Methylococcus capsulatus: one gene and its partner. The protein of the gene in region 2 interacts with the protein of the main gene of each other region in a pairwise test. Links are inferred from orthologs where the notes say so. Each region holds a gene or a part of one and is shown on either strand. Other genes may lie near its edges.

Region 1 (7,215 bases), 1.6 Mb from region 2 along the record:
TGACGCGCTTGAACGGTGGGCGGTAGAGCACGAAGTCACCGTAGCGGTCGGTCAGGAACTGCACAGCTTCCTCGCTCGACTTGCCGCTCTGGATGATGTTGTAAACCTCGGTGCGCAGGTCTTTGGCCAGTTCGGCGTCGGATTCGGCCAGCGACTGGTTCTGGCAGACCAGGCAGCGCAAGTCCTTGATGAGCGTTTCGTAGCGTTCTTCTTTGGCCGGATCGTCGAACTGGCGGATTTCCATGGCATCCGCGGCGGGAATGGCCAGGAGGCCGCAGAGGCAAAGAATCAGTCGTTTCATGCGGCGCCCTGCAGGTCGCGGATCAGCGGCAGTATCTTGTTTTCGAGATCTTCGGGAGTCACCGGGCCGGTCTGCTTATAGCGGATCACACCATGCTTGTCGACCAGGAAGGTTTCCGGCACGCCATATACCCCCCAGTCGATACCCGTCTTACCGTCCTCGTCGAAAATGCTGGCCCGGTAGGGATCGCCAAAGCGTTTCAGCCAGGCCAGGGCGTCGTCGCGGCTGTCTTTATAGTTGAGGCCGTAGATCGGGACGATGCCGCGCTTGGCGAAGTCCACCAGCACGGGATGTTCCTGGCGGCAGGAGACGCACCAGGACGCCCACACGTTGAGCAGGAACACCTGGCCCTTGAGCTGCTCCAGGCTCAGAGTGCGGTCGGCCGCGGCCACTTCCGGCAGTGAGAACGCCGGAGCCGGCTTGCCGATGAGAGGGGAAGGCACTTCGCGCGGGTCCAGGGTCAGGCCCACGCCCAGCAGCACGACCAGCAGGAGGAAAATGACGAGAGGAATGGCGAAACGCATGCGTGATGTCACCGTCGGGTAGCGTTCGATAAAGAATCAGGTTGCACGGGCCGCTGCGGGGCCGGGAGCGACGCGGGCCTCGCGCAGCGGCAGGCGGTAGCGCCGGTCGCTGACGGAGAGGATGCCCCCGGCGATCATGAATAGGCCGCCCGCCCAAATCCAGCGGATGAACGGTTTGACGTAGAGCCGCACGCTCCAGGCATTCGTGTCCAGGGGCTCGCCGAGGGCGACATAGAGATCGCGGGATAGACCGGGGTCTATCGCAGCTTCGGTCATCATGTTGCGCTGCACCTTGTAATTCCGCTTCTGGGGCCGGAGTTCCAGGCTTTCGCCGTTCCGCTCCACCCGGAAAGTGGCCTGCCGGGCCGAGAAGTTCGGCCCCTGCACGGTCTCCGTGCCGAGGAAGTGGAAGGTGTAGCCGGCCAGCATCACGCTGTCGCCAGGCGCCATGCGCACCAGCTTTTCCTGGCTCAGGCGGTCGGACAGTACGGCGCCCACCAGGAACACCGCGATGCCGAGATGCGCGGCGGTCATTCCGTAGACGCTGGGCGACTGGGCGCGCAGTCCTTCGAGCCAGCCGTCGCGCAGCCGGATCCGGGTCCAGAGGCTGAGGCAGGCGCTCGCCGCCAGCCAGAACGCGCAGCCCAGCCCGGCCATCATCTTGAAATCGGCCTCGTCCCAGACCAGGGCGGCGAGCGCGATGCCGGCCGCGAAGCTCGCCGGGAACAGGTGGCGGACCCGGTGCAGCACGCGCCCGATCGAGCTCTCCCGCCAGGCGAACATCGGACCGATACCGGCGAGCAGGAAGATCGGCGCCATCAGCGGGGCGAACACCGTGCCGAAATACGGCGGGCCGACCGAAATCTTGCCCAGCTTCAGCGCGTCCAGGATCAGCGGATAAAGGGTGCCGAGCAGGATGCTGCCGGAAGCGGTCACCAGCAGGATGTTGTTGAGCAGCAGCAGATTTTCCTTGGACACCAGGCTATAGCGCGCCACATCGCGGACGGCCGGCGCCTTCAGGGTGTACAGCAGCAACGAACCGCCCACCACAATGGCCAGCAGGATCAGGATGAACAGGCCGCGGGTGGGGTCGGAAGCGAAGGCGTGCACGGAAGTCAGCACGCCGGAGCGGACCAGGAAGGTACCCAGCAGGCTCAGCGAAAAGGCGAAGATCGCCAGCAGCACGGTCCAGGCCTTGAAGGCGCCGCGCTTCTCGGTGACGGCCAGTGAGTGGATCAGCGCGGTGGCGACCAGCCAAGGCATGAAGGAGGCGTTTTCCACCGGGTCCCAGAACCACCAGCCGCCCCAACCCAGTTCGTAATAGGCCCACCAGGAACCGAGGATGATGCCGCCGGTCAGGAACAGCCAGGCCACCAGGGTCCAGGGCCGTGACCAGCGCGCCCAGGCCGAGTCCAGCGAGCCGCCCAGCAGGGCGGCGATGGCGAAGGCGAAGGCTACGCTCAGTCCCACGTAGCCCATGTACAGCATGGGCGGATGCACCGTCATGCCGAAATCCTGCAGCAGCGGATTCAGGTCGTTGCCGTCGGGTGGCACCGGCACCAGCCGCTCGAACGGGTTCGAGGTGAACAGGATGAACAGCAGGATGCCGACGCTCACCAGCCCCATGACGCCCAGCACCCGGGCCAGAAAGTCGTCCGACAGGCTACGGCTGAACACCGTCACCGCAGCCGTCCAGAGTCCGAGGATCGTGGCCCACAGCAGCATCGACCCCTCATGCGAGCCCCATACCGCGGTAATGCGGTAGTAGAGCGGCAGGGCCGAGTTCGAGTTGCGGGCGACGTATTCCACCGAAAAATCGTTGTTGACGAAGCAGGCGGTCAGGGCGCCGAAGGATGCCAGCAGAAACAGGAACTGCGCGCGTCCGGCGGGTTTCGCGACGCTCATCCAGATGTCCACGCCCCGCGAAGCGCCCAGCAGCGGGAAGGTGCCCTGCAGCAGGGCCATCAGCAGGGCCATGATCAGGGCGATGTGGCCGAGTTCGGCGATCATTTTTTCTGGTACTCCGAGTAGTCGGCGGGGAGCTGGCCGTTCTTCTTCAGGGATTCGGCGACTTCGGGCGGCATGTAATTCTCATCGTGCTTGGCCAGCACCTCGGTCGCCTGGAAAGTGCCGCCATCGTCGATCTGGCCCACGGCGATGATGCCCTGGCCCTCCCGGAACAGGTCGGGAAGAATGCCGGTATAGAGCACCGGTACCGCGTTTGGGCCGTCGGACACCTCGAAGCGCACGGTCAGGCTGTCCGGTTCACGCTTCACGCTGTCCTTGACCACCAGCCCGCCGAGGCGGAACGGATAACCCTTCGGGGCTTCGCCGGAGGCGATCTGGGAGGGCGTGTAGAAATAAAGGAGATTCTTCTGGAACGCCGTGAGGGCGAAGAAAGCGGCGAGGGAGACGCCCGCCACCATCAGAGCCACCCACATCATACGTCTTTGCCGCGGCGTCATCATCGGCGGGACTCCGGCTTCAACTGGCGGCGAAGGCTTTTCAGCAGTTCGTTTTTCCGGCGCAGCGGAGCGATCAGGTTGAAGGCGAGTACGGCGAAACACAGGCCATAGGAAGTCCACACGTAGACGGCGTAGCCACCCATATGGAAGAACTCTTGAAAATTCATGTGCTTGAGGAAGGCCTCGGATGAAGGGCTGATTGGGATCGACACGATATGTTACGGCAAGGGCGAGTTCAGCGGCTACCGGAGAAATGGAACGGTGCCGGATGGCGCCGTTCCTTTCCCGTGGGGCCGGGAGTTGAGCGTTTGCTGGAACGCCCAAGAATGAAGCACAAATCGGGCCGCCGCTTCCTCTTGCCGGCCCACGACGGCGTGGCAAGGGCCTTGCCGAGATCGAGCGGACGGGCGCGACCGTTTCCAGTGTGTGTGATCTGCCCTGAGTTCTGCGTCAGATACCGCAGTCCGAAAGCTCCAGTCTCGCTCAGACTTGCCGGCGATCTCGTGCGCGTAATGACTCACATGGTCAGTGAAATCGCGCGATCGGCGGAATCGTGATCACCCTTGTCCATGTTTTGATGGAGTATTTTGGCTGGCTCGATTGTTGCACGTTCCGTTACGGCTGCGCGTCTTTGCCACGGCGCCGCACACGACAACAAGAATCCCGGAGGAACCATGAATACCCCTCATCCTGCTACGGAGACGCATCCTGCCCGGCGCCTCTTCGGAGTTCCGCTGCTCGCACTGGCCGTGGCGCTGGCGCCGCAAGCGGTCTCGGCCGCGGCCAAGATCAAGGTCGCCAAAGCGGCCTGGTCGGACAAGGCCGGCACCCTGACGATCGCCGGCAAGGCCAAGGGCGGCAGTGGCGCCATCGAGATCTACGACATCAATGGCCGGCGCCTGGGCAGCGGCCAGGGCGGCAGTTTCGCGTTGACGCTCAGCCGCCAGGACTTGGCGGGCGTCCCTTGCGCGGTGAGGGTTCAGTCCGGCGACACCGAGGCGATCAAGCCGGTGAAGGGGGCGCCCAAATCCTGCGCCGGCGTGCCTGTCTGCAGCATCGTCAGTCCGGGGCAGGGTACTGTGGTCCAGGTCGGCGTGGAGACCCATTTCGAAGCCACCGCCACAGCCAAGGACCCGGCTGCCTTACCGTTCAAGTACGAGTGGGATTTCGGCGGCGGTGCCATGGGTTTCCCTGCCGGCACACTGGCCCAATCCGGCTCGGTCGGCGAACACGCGACTTTCGTCCGCGATCATGGCATTTATCGGGTCCGCTTCGTGGCGACCGACGCATTGGGGCGCCGATGCGAAGATTCGATAGCCGTCAGCGTCGGCCAGGCGCCGGCCGCTCCGCCGGCAGCGGCGTCCCTCGCGGCGGCCTCGGTGCAGGCGGCCCCCAAATTTGGCAGCGAGCTGGAGGGCAAGGCCGGCGACGTCGTGGTCCTCCCTTTCGCGCACAGCGCGGCGATGGGGCAGGGCGTCATGAACCTGGATGCGGGCAACCCCTGGCCCGGTTTCTTCCATCTCAATGCCATCGCGTACACCAAGGCGCGCCAGCCCTTGAACGTCGAGGCGGACGCCTATGAACTCTTCTATTCGGCTGCGGTGAATCCCGCCGATCCCGTCGGGGCCGATTCCATCAACAGCACCAGCCGGAACTATCCGGTCGATTCTTCCTTCGGCCAGGCCCAGATCAGGAAGACCGACATGTGGGAGGCCCAGGAAGGCTGGGAGACCACGGCAGGCTACGAGCCGTTCTGGACGGTTGACGAGAAAACGCCGACGGTTTCGCCCTTGTGGAAGGAGCCGCCCACCATCACCAAGATATTGAACGCTGCCTTTCCCGACATGTGGGGGCAAGGTGCCGACTGGACCTGGTACCTGGCCCGCAATTCGGTGCCGGACGAAGGCTATCTCACCGGCAAGTTCGAGACCCGGATGACCGGCAACCCTGCCGACAAGGATAATTTCAAGGGCGGTCTCATGCCGGGTAAGGACAATCCTTACCAGGCCAACACGCCGCAGGCGTTCCCGACCCGCGAGGCGGATACCCAGGCCTTCCTGGCACTGGGAATACCTTTGACCGACATGGATGACCAGGGCCGGGTCAATCCCTTCCCGGTGATGCGGGTGGAGGCCAGGAGCAAATCCACCGGACAGACCGCCGCGGCCACGGACGTCGCGTTCAATACCGCCAAGGATGTGCGCTGCAGCGAATGCCACGTCTATGGCGGCATCGGTGCCGACCCCACTGTCAAACGCTATCTGCGGCCGCAGAAAAAGGACGCGTCGGGCAATCCCGTTTTCGATGGCTACGGCAACAAGGTATTGCTGGCCGGAGAACAGAATCCGCGAGTGGAATATTTCCCCGACTACATGAATTCCAACCCCAAGAGCCTGGAAGAAAAGGAGAGTGAAGCCTTTTGGAACCAGTACGCGATTCATGCCTTCATGGAGCTGGAGGACCGCACCGGCGCATTGCTGGACGACTGGGACCCCGATGGTGATGGCATCGCCGGCGAAGGGAACGATCACCCCTGGGAGAACGGCCTGCGCTACATCAAGCAGTTCAAGGCGCCCGAACCCTGCCAATGGTGCCACCAATCCGCCTATCTGAACGAATGCGGCTACGGCACCACCAACTGGGACGGACTGGAATACGGGCCTTCCGAACACCGTTTCCACGGCCGCATCCAGGTGGACGGCCAGGGCAAGGTGATCCGCGATGCCCTGGGCCGGCCGCTGATGTGGGACGACCAGGGGACGGGCAAGACCAACCCCAACTCGCTGTTCCCGGTCGTGGACAAGCAGGGCAACAAGGTGGCCATGGAGCAGAACTGCCTGAAATGCCACGTGGGCGCCAGCCAGAAGGGCTATCACGACCCTATGTACAGCGCCGGGGTCCAGTGCGCGGACTGCCACGGCGACATGCTGGCGGTGGGGAACGTCTTCCCCAAGAAGGCTCAGGGTGACCAGCCGAGGAACGCCAAGGGCGAACTGGTCGATCCCACCAAGCTCGATGAACAGGGCAATCCGACTCCGGTGCATCGGGTCGACTACCTCGATCAGCCGAACTGCGGCTCCTGCCATACCGGCAACGGAAACGAAGCGGTGCGCAAGCTGGCCTACGATCCCGCCGACCCCGCGGCCACGCCGCTGTTGCCGGAGAATCCGCGGTTCGCCGTCAACAGTGCAAAGATCGCGTTCAACTATCTCGACTGGGACATGAACCGGGTGGACAAGAGCTACGATCTGCCCTTGTTCCGAAAGAGCCTGGACACCCACGGCAAGGTGCCCTGCGCGGCCTGCCACGGCTCGACCCATGCCATCTGGCCGATCAAGGAGCCCGGCGCCAACGAGAACGTGACCGCGCTGCAGCTTCAGGGCCACACCGGTCCCATCCTGGAGTGTAACGTCTGCCACACGGCGGATTCGTTCGCCAAGCTGGAAGACCTGGACGGCGGGCAGTACAGCGGCCACGCCAAGCCAGGCATCCTGGGCGGACCGCACGACATGCATCCGGTCAACGATCCGAACTGGTGGAAGCAGGCCGAAGGCGACGTCGCCAACAGCGACGGCACGACCTACGGCGGCTGGCACAACGACTACGCCAAGATGGCGGGCGCGAATGGCGAAGATCAGTGCGCCGCCTGCCACGGCAATGATCACAAAGGGACGCGTCTGTCCAAGACGCCGGTGGACCGGGTATTCGACTTCCGCGGCTTCGACGCCAAGAAGCTGAAGAAGGCTGGGTTCAAGGCCAAGGTCGTCAAAGTGGCCGCCGGCACGCCGATCGGCTGCGACACCTGCCACAGCCTGGAGACCAGCTTCAAGGGGGCGCCGGGGCGTTAAAATCCACAGGCGATTCGGTTCCAGGTCAATAGCGGGGCAGTGATGCCCCGCTTGTCTTGCCGGCTTCTCCCATCCTT
Region 2 (7,162 bases):
TCGCGGAATTCACCAGCGAGAAAGCCTGGGGTGAAGATGGCTATCTGTCCGAACGCGGATTGGTTCCGCTGCCGGCCGACGAGCGGAAGGAAATGGCAGAAGATGCGAAGAAACTGAAGCCGTTTTCGCTGTAAGGCTGTTACAGTCTCTGTCGTTCCGCAACGGCCCGGGGATCTTCGATCCTCGGGCTTTTTTCTTGGGGAGAGTTCGGAAGTCGTCTTTTTCGGCGAGTGGCGAACCGATTAAAATGGCGCAAATACGACAGCTTGGTCCCGCCGTTCCCTCACCACCCCGGTTCCCAGACCTTTCGGATGCCCCTATTGTCCCGTTCGTTTCTTGCGCAGATGGAGTTTCGCGTGGTCGCCACTGGGCCGCTGGTGGACCTGTCCTTTGCCGTCAAGGATTTGATCGATATCGCCGGCCATGTGACAGGCTGCGCCAATCCTGACTGGGCCAGGAGCCATCCGCCCGCGGTTGCTCATGCCGTGTGCGTCGAGCAATGCCTGCAGGCCGGCGCCGTCTGCCTGGGCAAGACCCTGGCGGATGAGCTGGCTTTCGGCCTCACCGGAGAGAATGCGTTCTACGGCACCCCACTGAATCCGGCTGCGCCCGACCGGGTACCCGGTGGTTCGTCCAGCGGCTCGGCGACAGCAGTGGCAGCGGGGGAGGCGGACTTCGCCCTGGGCACCGACACGGCTGGTTCCATCCGGCTGCCCGCCAGCAACTGCGGCGTCTGGGGGATGCGGCCCAGCCATGGTAGGATTTCCGTGGCCGGCGTCAATCCGCTGGCACCCGGTTTCGATACGGTTGGCGCTTTCGCCCGCGATGGCGAAACGCTGCAGCGGGTCATGAGCCTGTTGCTGAACGTCGATCCGCTCCCCACCGTTTCCGGCAGGCTGTGGCTGTTGCAGGAGGGCTTCGACGCGGTGGAGCCTGCCGTCCGTGGGGCATTCGAACCGGTCATGAAGCGGCTGGCCGGCAGTTTCCCGTGCCGTGAAATTTCCTTGCGAGGTATCGACGGGGAGGGCGGGATTTCCGGCATGGACAACTGGCGCCAGGTCTTTCAGCCCATTCAGTGGGCAGAAATCTGGAGCACCCTGGGTTCATGGATCGAATCAGCCCGCCCGGCCTTGGGCGAGCGCACCCGCCGTAACTTCGAGCTGGCCAAAGGCTTGGACCGCCGTCTGCTGGTGGCTGCGCTGGCGCAGAGGGAGCGCTATCGGGCGGCGCTTGCAAGATTCCTCGGGCCGGAAGACCTGATCTGTTTTCCCACGGTGCATACACCGGCGCCTTTGAAGGGGAGCCTCGGGCTGGACCGCACTCAGGGCGATTATTTTCCGCGGGTGCTGGCCCGCATGGCGATCGCCGGGATCGGCCGGCTGCCGCAGATTTCACTCCCGGCGGTCGATGTGGAAGGGGCGCCCGTCGGTCTTTCCCTGCTGGCCGCGGAAGGGAACGATGCGTTCTTGTTGGCCGCCGCCCTGGGAGTCGCGGCCGCACTCGATGACTAGCCGGAGCCCAGCCCCGGCGGGCCTGCCGGCTCCAGCATAGCCTGAAGGGAGGAGGGGCAGGGATGGGATCCGTCAGATGCGCCTCGAAGCGAGTGTGCCGGGGCCGGGGAGTCGCTTTCGCCTGGCTGCTCATGTTGCCGGCCGCCACAGCGGTGCAGGGTGTCGAGCCGTGCGTGCAGTCTCCCTCGTCCGCATCGGCTCTCGGCCGTTCCACCGGGCACACCGCAAGGTATCGCGAACACGTCCACAGTACGGAACCGGACCGGCCGCCGAGGCCGAGCTCCACGGCTGCGCCCGCGCCCGCAGGGAAGGCTCCGGCGCCTCGGGCGGTGACGGTCCGGGAGCCAGGCCCCGATCTCGCCAATCTTCCCAACTCGTCTTACACGCTGCCCGAAGGCGGTATCTATCTGGAAATGAGCCCTTTCACGATGCAGGGGGCAAGTTCGGATTCGGTGAAACAGTACAACTGGGAATTCCTGTTCCGTTACGGCCTGACCGACGACGTGGAACTGCGCCTGTTCACCCAGGGGCTGACCGTGCAAGGGCCACCCCAGTCGGCCACCGGCTTTTCGCCGATCACCTTCGATACCAAGGTGCATCTCGACCAGGGGGATCTCGGGTATTTCAACTACTCGGTGGGGCTGGAGTCCTACGTGCAGACCACCTGGGGGAGTCCCGTCTTCAGCAACGGCACCCAGGGGTCCCTGATGCTCAATGCGGATCATGTCCTGCCATGGGACATCGCCTTGAACTGGAATTTCGGTTTCGCGAGCCTGAAAGATTTCAGGGGCGCCGAGGTCATCCTGCCTTCGCTTCAGTGGGCCTTCCAGCGCGATATCGTCGACGACTTCGCGCTCTTCATCCAGGGTTATGTGAACGCCGCAGCCCTGCCGCGTACGCTGCATGCCGGAGCGGTCGGGCCGGTCAAGAACCTGCAGGAGCATGCGATCGGCGCTGGTTTCCAGTGGACGGTGAACGACCGCATCGCGGTCTTCGGGAGCTACACCGGCGCTTTGGGAGCCTATGTGCCCAGCTATCTGGGTACGATGGGGCTGGCCATCGCCTTCTGACTCAGCCGAACAGCTCCTTTATCCAGGCGCTGCGGCGTTCGCGCTCCAGCAATTCGGTGCGGGCGCGGACCAGCACGAGGGTGAAGTAGTAGCACTGGAACGCCAGCGCCATCAGCAGCAGCGGGAGCAACATGCTGGGGTGGATCGAGGGCTTGTCCAGCTTGGTGACGGTGGGCCCCTGATGCAGGGTGTTCCACCATTCCACCGAGTAATGGATGATGGGGATGTTGACCACCCCCACCAGGATCAGGAGACCCCCGGCGCGGGCGGCGGTGCGCTTGTCTTCGATGGCGGAGACCAGGGCGATATAGCCCAGGTACAGGAACAGCAGGATCAGCTCCGAAGTCAGCCGCGCATCCCATACCCACCACGTCCCCCACATGGGTTTGCCCCAGAGCGAGCCGGTCGCCAGGGCCAGGAAGGTGAATGATGCGCCCATCGCCGCCGAGCTGGAGGCCATGACGTCGGCCAGTTTGATGTTCCAGATCAAATGGATGGCATACAACACCGCCATGAAGGTATAGATGAACAGGGACATCCAGGCCGCCGGCACGTGGACGAACATGATCCGGTAACTCTCGCCCTGCTGGTAGTCCGGTGGCGCCTTGAACAGGCCGAAGTACAGGCCGGAGACGAAAAGTACGGCGGTGATCGTGCCCAGCCAGGGAATCAGCTTGCCGCTGATGCGGTAGAAATACTTGGGGGATGCGAGTTTATGGAAGAAGGTCCACATGGCTTCAACTCATGCTAATGCGCAGGGCGGCGGCGATAGCGACCGGAGCGAGTGTCAGTGCCAGCACCAGCAGCGCCGCCAGGAAGTACAGCTGTCCTTCGATCGGCATGCCGGCGCCGGCGGCGGCGACGGCATTGGTGGCGAAGATCAGCACCGGGATGTAGAGAGGAAGGATCAGCAGGGTGAGCAGGATGCCGCCGCGCTTGAGGCCCACCGTGAGCGCCACCCCGATTGCGCCGATCAGGCTCAGCAGCGGTGTGCCGATGGCGAGCGTCGCTTCCAGCGCCCACGCTGCTTTGGAGGGCATGTCCAGCAGCAGCGCCAGGAGCGGTGCCAGGAGCAGCATGGGCAGGCCGCTGACCAGCCAGTGCGCCAACACCTTGGCGATCACCAGCACCGACAGAGGTCGGGGACTGAGCAGCATCTGTTCCAGCGAGCCGTCGTCGAAATCGCTGCGGAACAGGTTTTCCAGCGAGAACAGGGCAGCCAGGAGGGCCGCGATCCAGATCACGCCAGGCGCGATCTTCCTCAGCAGTTCGGGCTCAGGGCTGACCCCCAGGGGGTAGAGCGTGACGACGATCAGAAAAAACAGTAGCGGATTGGCCAGTTCGCCGCGATGGCGAAAAGCCAGCATCAGGTCGCGCCGCAGTATGGCGAGGAAGGCGGAGGCGAGCCCGTTCATGTCAGGTGCAGGCTCCGGCAGTCGCCCCGGACTTCCAGTGCGTGGTGCGAAGTCATCAACGCCATCCCGCCGTTCGCCAGATGGATTTCCAGCAGTTCACGTACCAGGGCGATGCCCCGAACGTCCAGGGCGGTGAAAGGTTCATCGAGAATCCACAGGGGCACGGGGTTGATCAGCAGGCGGCAAAGCGCCGTGCGCTGCTTTTGGCCCGCGGAAAGCCCCCGCGCCGGTACGTCCTCGAAGCCGCGCAGCCCGACGCGGGCCAGTGCGTCTTCGATGCGCGCATCATCGACCATCCGATCGCGGAGTGCCGCGGAAACCTTGAGATTTTCCACCGGCGACAGCTCCGCTTTGAGTCCGGGAGCGTGACCCATGTAAACCATCGCGGCGAAATAGGTCGTGCGGTTGCGCTGGATGTCCAGGCCGCGCCAGCGTACCTCGCCATCGGCAGGACGGCTCAGTCCCGCCAGCACGCGGAGCAGGCTGGTCTTGCCGGCGCCGTTGGCGCCTTCGACCTGCAGCAGTTGGCCGGGTGAAAGGGTCAGGTTGAGGCCGGAAAACAATAGCCGGTCGCCCCGAATGCACTCGAGGCCCTCGGCGCGAAGAGGGGCGTCTGACAAAGGCTTGGGTGGTCAAGGATTAGAGAAGTGCGCGGCTTGCCGGGCGGGTCACATCTTACCTTCGCCGAAGTTCAGTGCATAGATGGTGATATGAGAACCCCAGCCGGATTGGTAGACCGGCTGTGCCTGTGTCAGCGGTCTGGTCAGAGAGGTCGTGAAAGGCAACAGTCGCGCCAGGAGCGTATCCCGGCCTTGCGGTGTAGTGATGCGCCAGGCCTGCACGCCGGCTCCGGGCGTCTGCTGGACCAGATAGCTGGCCTGATCGACGTCCCGCCGGGCCCACTGCTGTACCGCCGCGATCTGGCTGTGCAGCTCTCCCCCAGGAAAGCGGGCCGCCTCGAATGGGAGACGGATGCCGGCCAGCGTCTCGATTTCGCCGAGGCGGGCCAGATCGTCCAGGCAGACGAGCAGGTAAACCGGACGCTCTGCCGGCAGCTGGGTCTTCATCTCCTCCAAGGCGGCGTCCGCCTCCATGGTCAGCCAGCGCGCCAGCCGCCGAGACGATGCCGGGACCGTGGCAAATCCGCCCGCTACCTTTCCCCATAAACTCCGCTCTCCATCGTCCGGGAAAGCGGCAGCGGTCGGCCGGTCGAGCCAGGTGTCGCGGCCGCTGAGAAAATGGATACGCTGGGCGTCGTCCCACCATGCCAGGAACAGGGCGTTCCCGTTCGTGTGGCGGACGATGGCATCGCCCGCGGCCCGCCATGAATCGTGCCGCAGCCGGTCCGCGGGAAACAGGATCACCCGATGACTTTGGTTCTGGCCGTCGCGATAATCGGCCACGGTCAGCGGGACCGAGGCTTCGCCCCGGCGCAGGTTATACCGAGTCAGCGCCGTGATGGGGAAAGCCCCGCCGGGTTCCAGCGCAGTACGTTCCGCCTCGGCAATCGGTAATTCTTCATAACTGAATGCCGGCCGGAACCGATCGTACAGCAGAATCGCACCGCCCGTGAGCACCAGAACGAAACCCGCGAGGCGGGCCAGCCGAAACCGCATCGGCCGGCCCGTGGTGTCCGCCATCAATGTTTGCGCCGGTAGAGCAGCACGGCGATGCCTGCCAGCAGCGCCAGTCCTCCCAGGACATTGCGGAGGTTCGAGCCTTCGTTCCCGGCGGCCGGCTTGACCCCGGCGCCGGCGGTATTGCCGGCCTTCTCGCGCAAGCGGGTGTTTTCGTCCATGATGACTGCGTAGTCCCGCATCAGCTCGGACCAGCCCTCGGTGTAAGTGAATCCGCCAGGGTTGCCGTGGACGAGGCCCTTGTAGAGCTTGATCAGGTCGTGCTCCCACATGTCGGCATGGACCCGTTCCACATGGCTGGGATTGTTGCCCTTGGCCCAGAACAGCTGGAAGAACCCGCCGGGGGCATCCTTCTCCGGTACCGGGGGAACTGGGCGGTTGGTCTTCTGGCCCGGCAGCAGACCGTCCTTGAACAGCCCTTCGACGACCTGCCTGGCTTCCTGTTCCACCTTGAGTCCTGCGAGTGTGCCCTTATCGGCCGCGTCCAGGTAGCTTCTGGCGAAGCTCGGGCTGTGACAGTTGGCACAGGTGGCGTTCCAGTTTTCCTTGCGGCCTTCGAACCACGGATGTTTCAGGTTGTCGGCGATGGCCGGCGTGGGGTTGAAGCCCCAGCGGACTTTGCGCACCAGGTTGTGCGAGAACTCGCCGTTGAACTCGAAATGGCAGTACTGGCAGGTCGGCGCGGTATAGCCGCCTTTGGACAGGGCGTCCTTGAGCGGGACCTCGAAGTTCCAGGTCGACTTGTGGGTCTGGTAAACCGTGCCGTGTTTGGACAGCGTGTAGTTCTCCCACTCATTGTGATCCACCCCGTTGTGGCAGGTCGCGCAAGCTTCGGGCTGGCGGGCCTCGGCGGCGGAGAAGGTGTGGCGGGTATGGCAGCCGTCGCACTTGTTCTGCTGGTAATGGCACATATCGCAGCCCTGGGCGATTTCGCGCTCGGCCATACCGGCCCAGATGGCGGTTTCGACGTTGGCTTCCCAGTCCACCGCATGAGATGGATGGCCTTTGCCCCACTGGCCCTGCGGCCACTGCTGGTCCTTCTCGGATTCGGCCTCGGCGAACTCCTGCACGTGGCAGCTCCCGCACTGGCTGCGGTCCGGCATGACCAGATCCTTGTCATGCCGGATGGATTGGGCGCCCACCTTGCCGTGGCAGTCGATACAGCCGACTTCCTTGAGCGATTCGCCTGCCTTCAAGAGACCTTGTTCGACCAGATTCCGCTCGATCTCGGCCAGTTTCTCCTTCTTGTAGAAACGCGCGTCCTGGCCGTTGCTGAGATTACGGATTGCCTCCAGCTTCGCATGGGTGCTGTTTTCCCAGGCATGGAACGCGCCGGGTGTCACACTCTGATGGCAGGCCACGCATTGGTCACGGGTCACCTCGCCCGAGACCGCAGTGGGTGGTTGGTAGAAATTTTTGGGGTTCCAGTATTTCTGGATCGGGATCGGTTCCCAGTACTGCGAGAACTTACCCTTGCCGGGATGGTCCTTCTCGTACTTGTCTTTGATCTGGGAAAAATCCGTCCCGCT

Evidence for each region.
Region 1: the proteins of N4J17_RS10145 (region 2) and ccmE interact in binary tests that used the Escherichia coli proteins (3 or more experiments, as listed by UniProt). The link is inferred for Methylococcus capsulatus from one-to-one orthologs.

The regions. Positions count from the first base shown.
Region 1 is NZ_CP104311.1:445,319-452,533, reverse strand. Bases 1,563-4,402 are described here. They hold ccmE (cytochrome c maturation protein CcmE), read right to left. Parts: upstream 3,294-4,402; coding sequence 2,832-3,293; downstream 1,563-2,831. Other genes in these bases: N4J17_RS01995 (cytochrome c3 family protein), read left to right, coding at 3,965-4,402; ccmD (heme exporter protein CcmD), read right to left, coding at 3,290-3,457; N4J17_RS02010 (heme lyase CcmF/NrfE family subunit), read right to left, coding at 1,563-2,835. Outside these bases: N4J17_RS02020 (cytochrome c-type biogenesis protein), read right to left, coding at 1-301; N4J17_RS02015 (DsbE family thiol:disulfide interchange protein), read right to left, coding at 298-825; more of N4J17_RS02010, read right to left, coding at 862-1,562; more of N4J17_RS01995, read left to right, coding at 4,403-7,138. UniProt on the Escherichia coli protein: Heme chaperone required for the biogenesis of c-type cytochromes. Transiently binds heme delivered by CcmC and transfers the heme to apo-cytochromes in a process facilitated by CcmF and CcmH.
Region 2 is NZ_CP104311.1:2,028,905-2,036,066, forward strand. Bases 1,449-4,235 are described here. They hold N4J17_RS10145 (heme ABC transporter permease), read right to left. Parts: upstream 3,315-4,235; coding sequence 2,583-3,314; downstream 1,449-2,582. Other genes in these bases: N4J17_RS10135 (amidase), read left to right, coding at 1,449-1,511; N4J17_RS10140 (hypothetical protein), read left to right, coding at 1,841-2,581; ccmB (heme exporter protein CcmB), read right to left, coding at 3,319-3,996; ccmA (cytochrome c biogenesis heme-transporting ATPase CcmA), read right to left, coding at 3,993-4,235. Also shown: N4J17_RS10130 (PstS family phosphate ABC transporter substrate-binding protein), read left to right, coding at 1-134; more of N4J17_RS10135, read left to right, coding at 312-1,448; more of ccmA, read right to left, coding at 4,236-4,616; hydroxylamine oxidation protein HaoB, read right to left, coding at 4,665-5,636; N4J17_RS10165 (multiheme c-type cytochrome), read right to left, coding at 5,636-7,162. UniProt on the Escherichia coli protein: Required for the export of heme to the periplasm for the biogenesis of c-type cytochromes.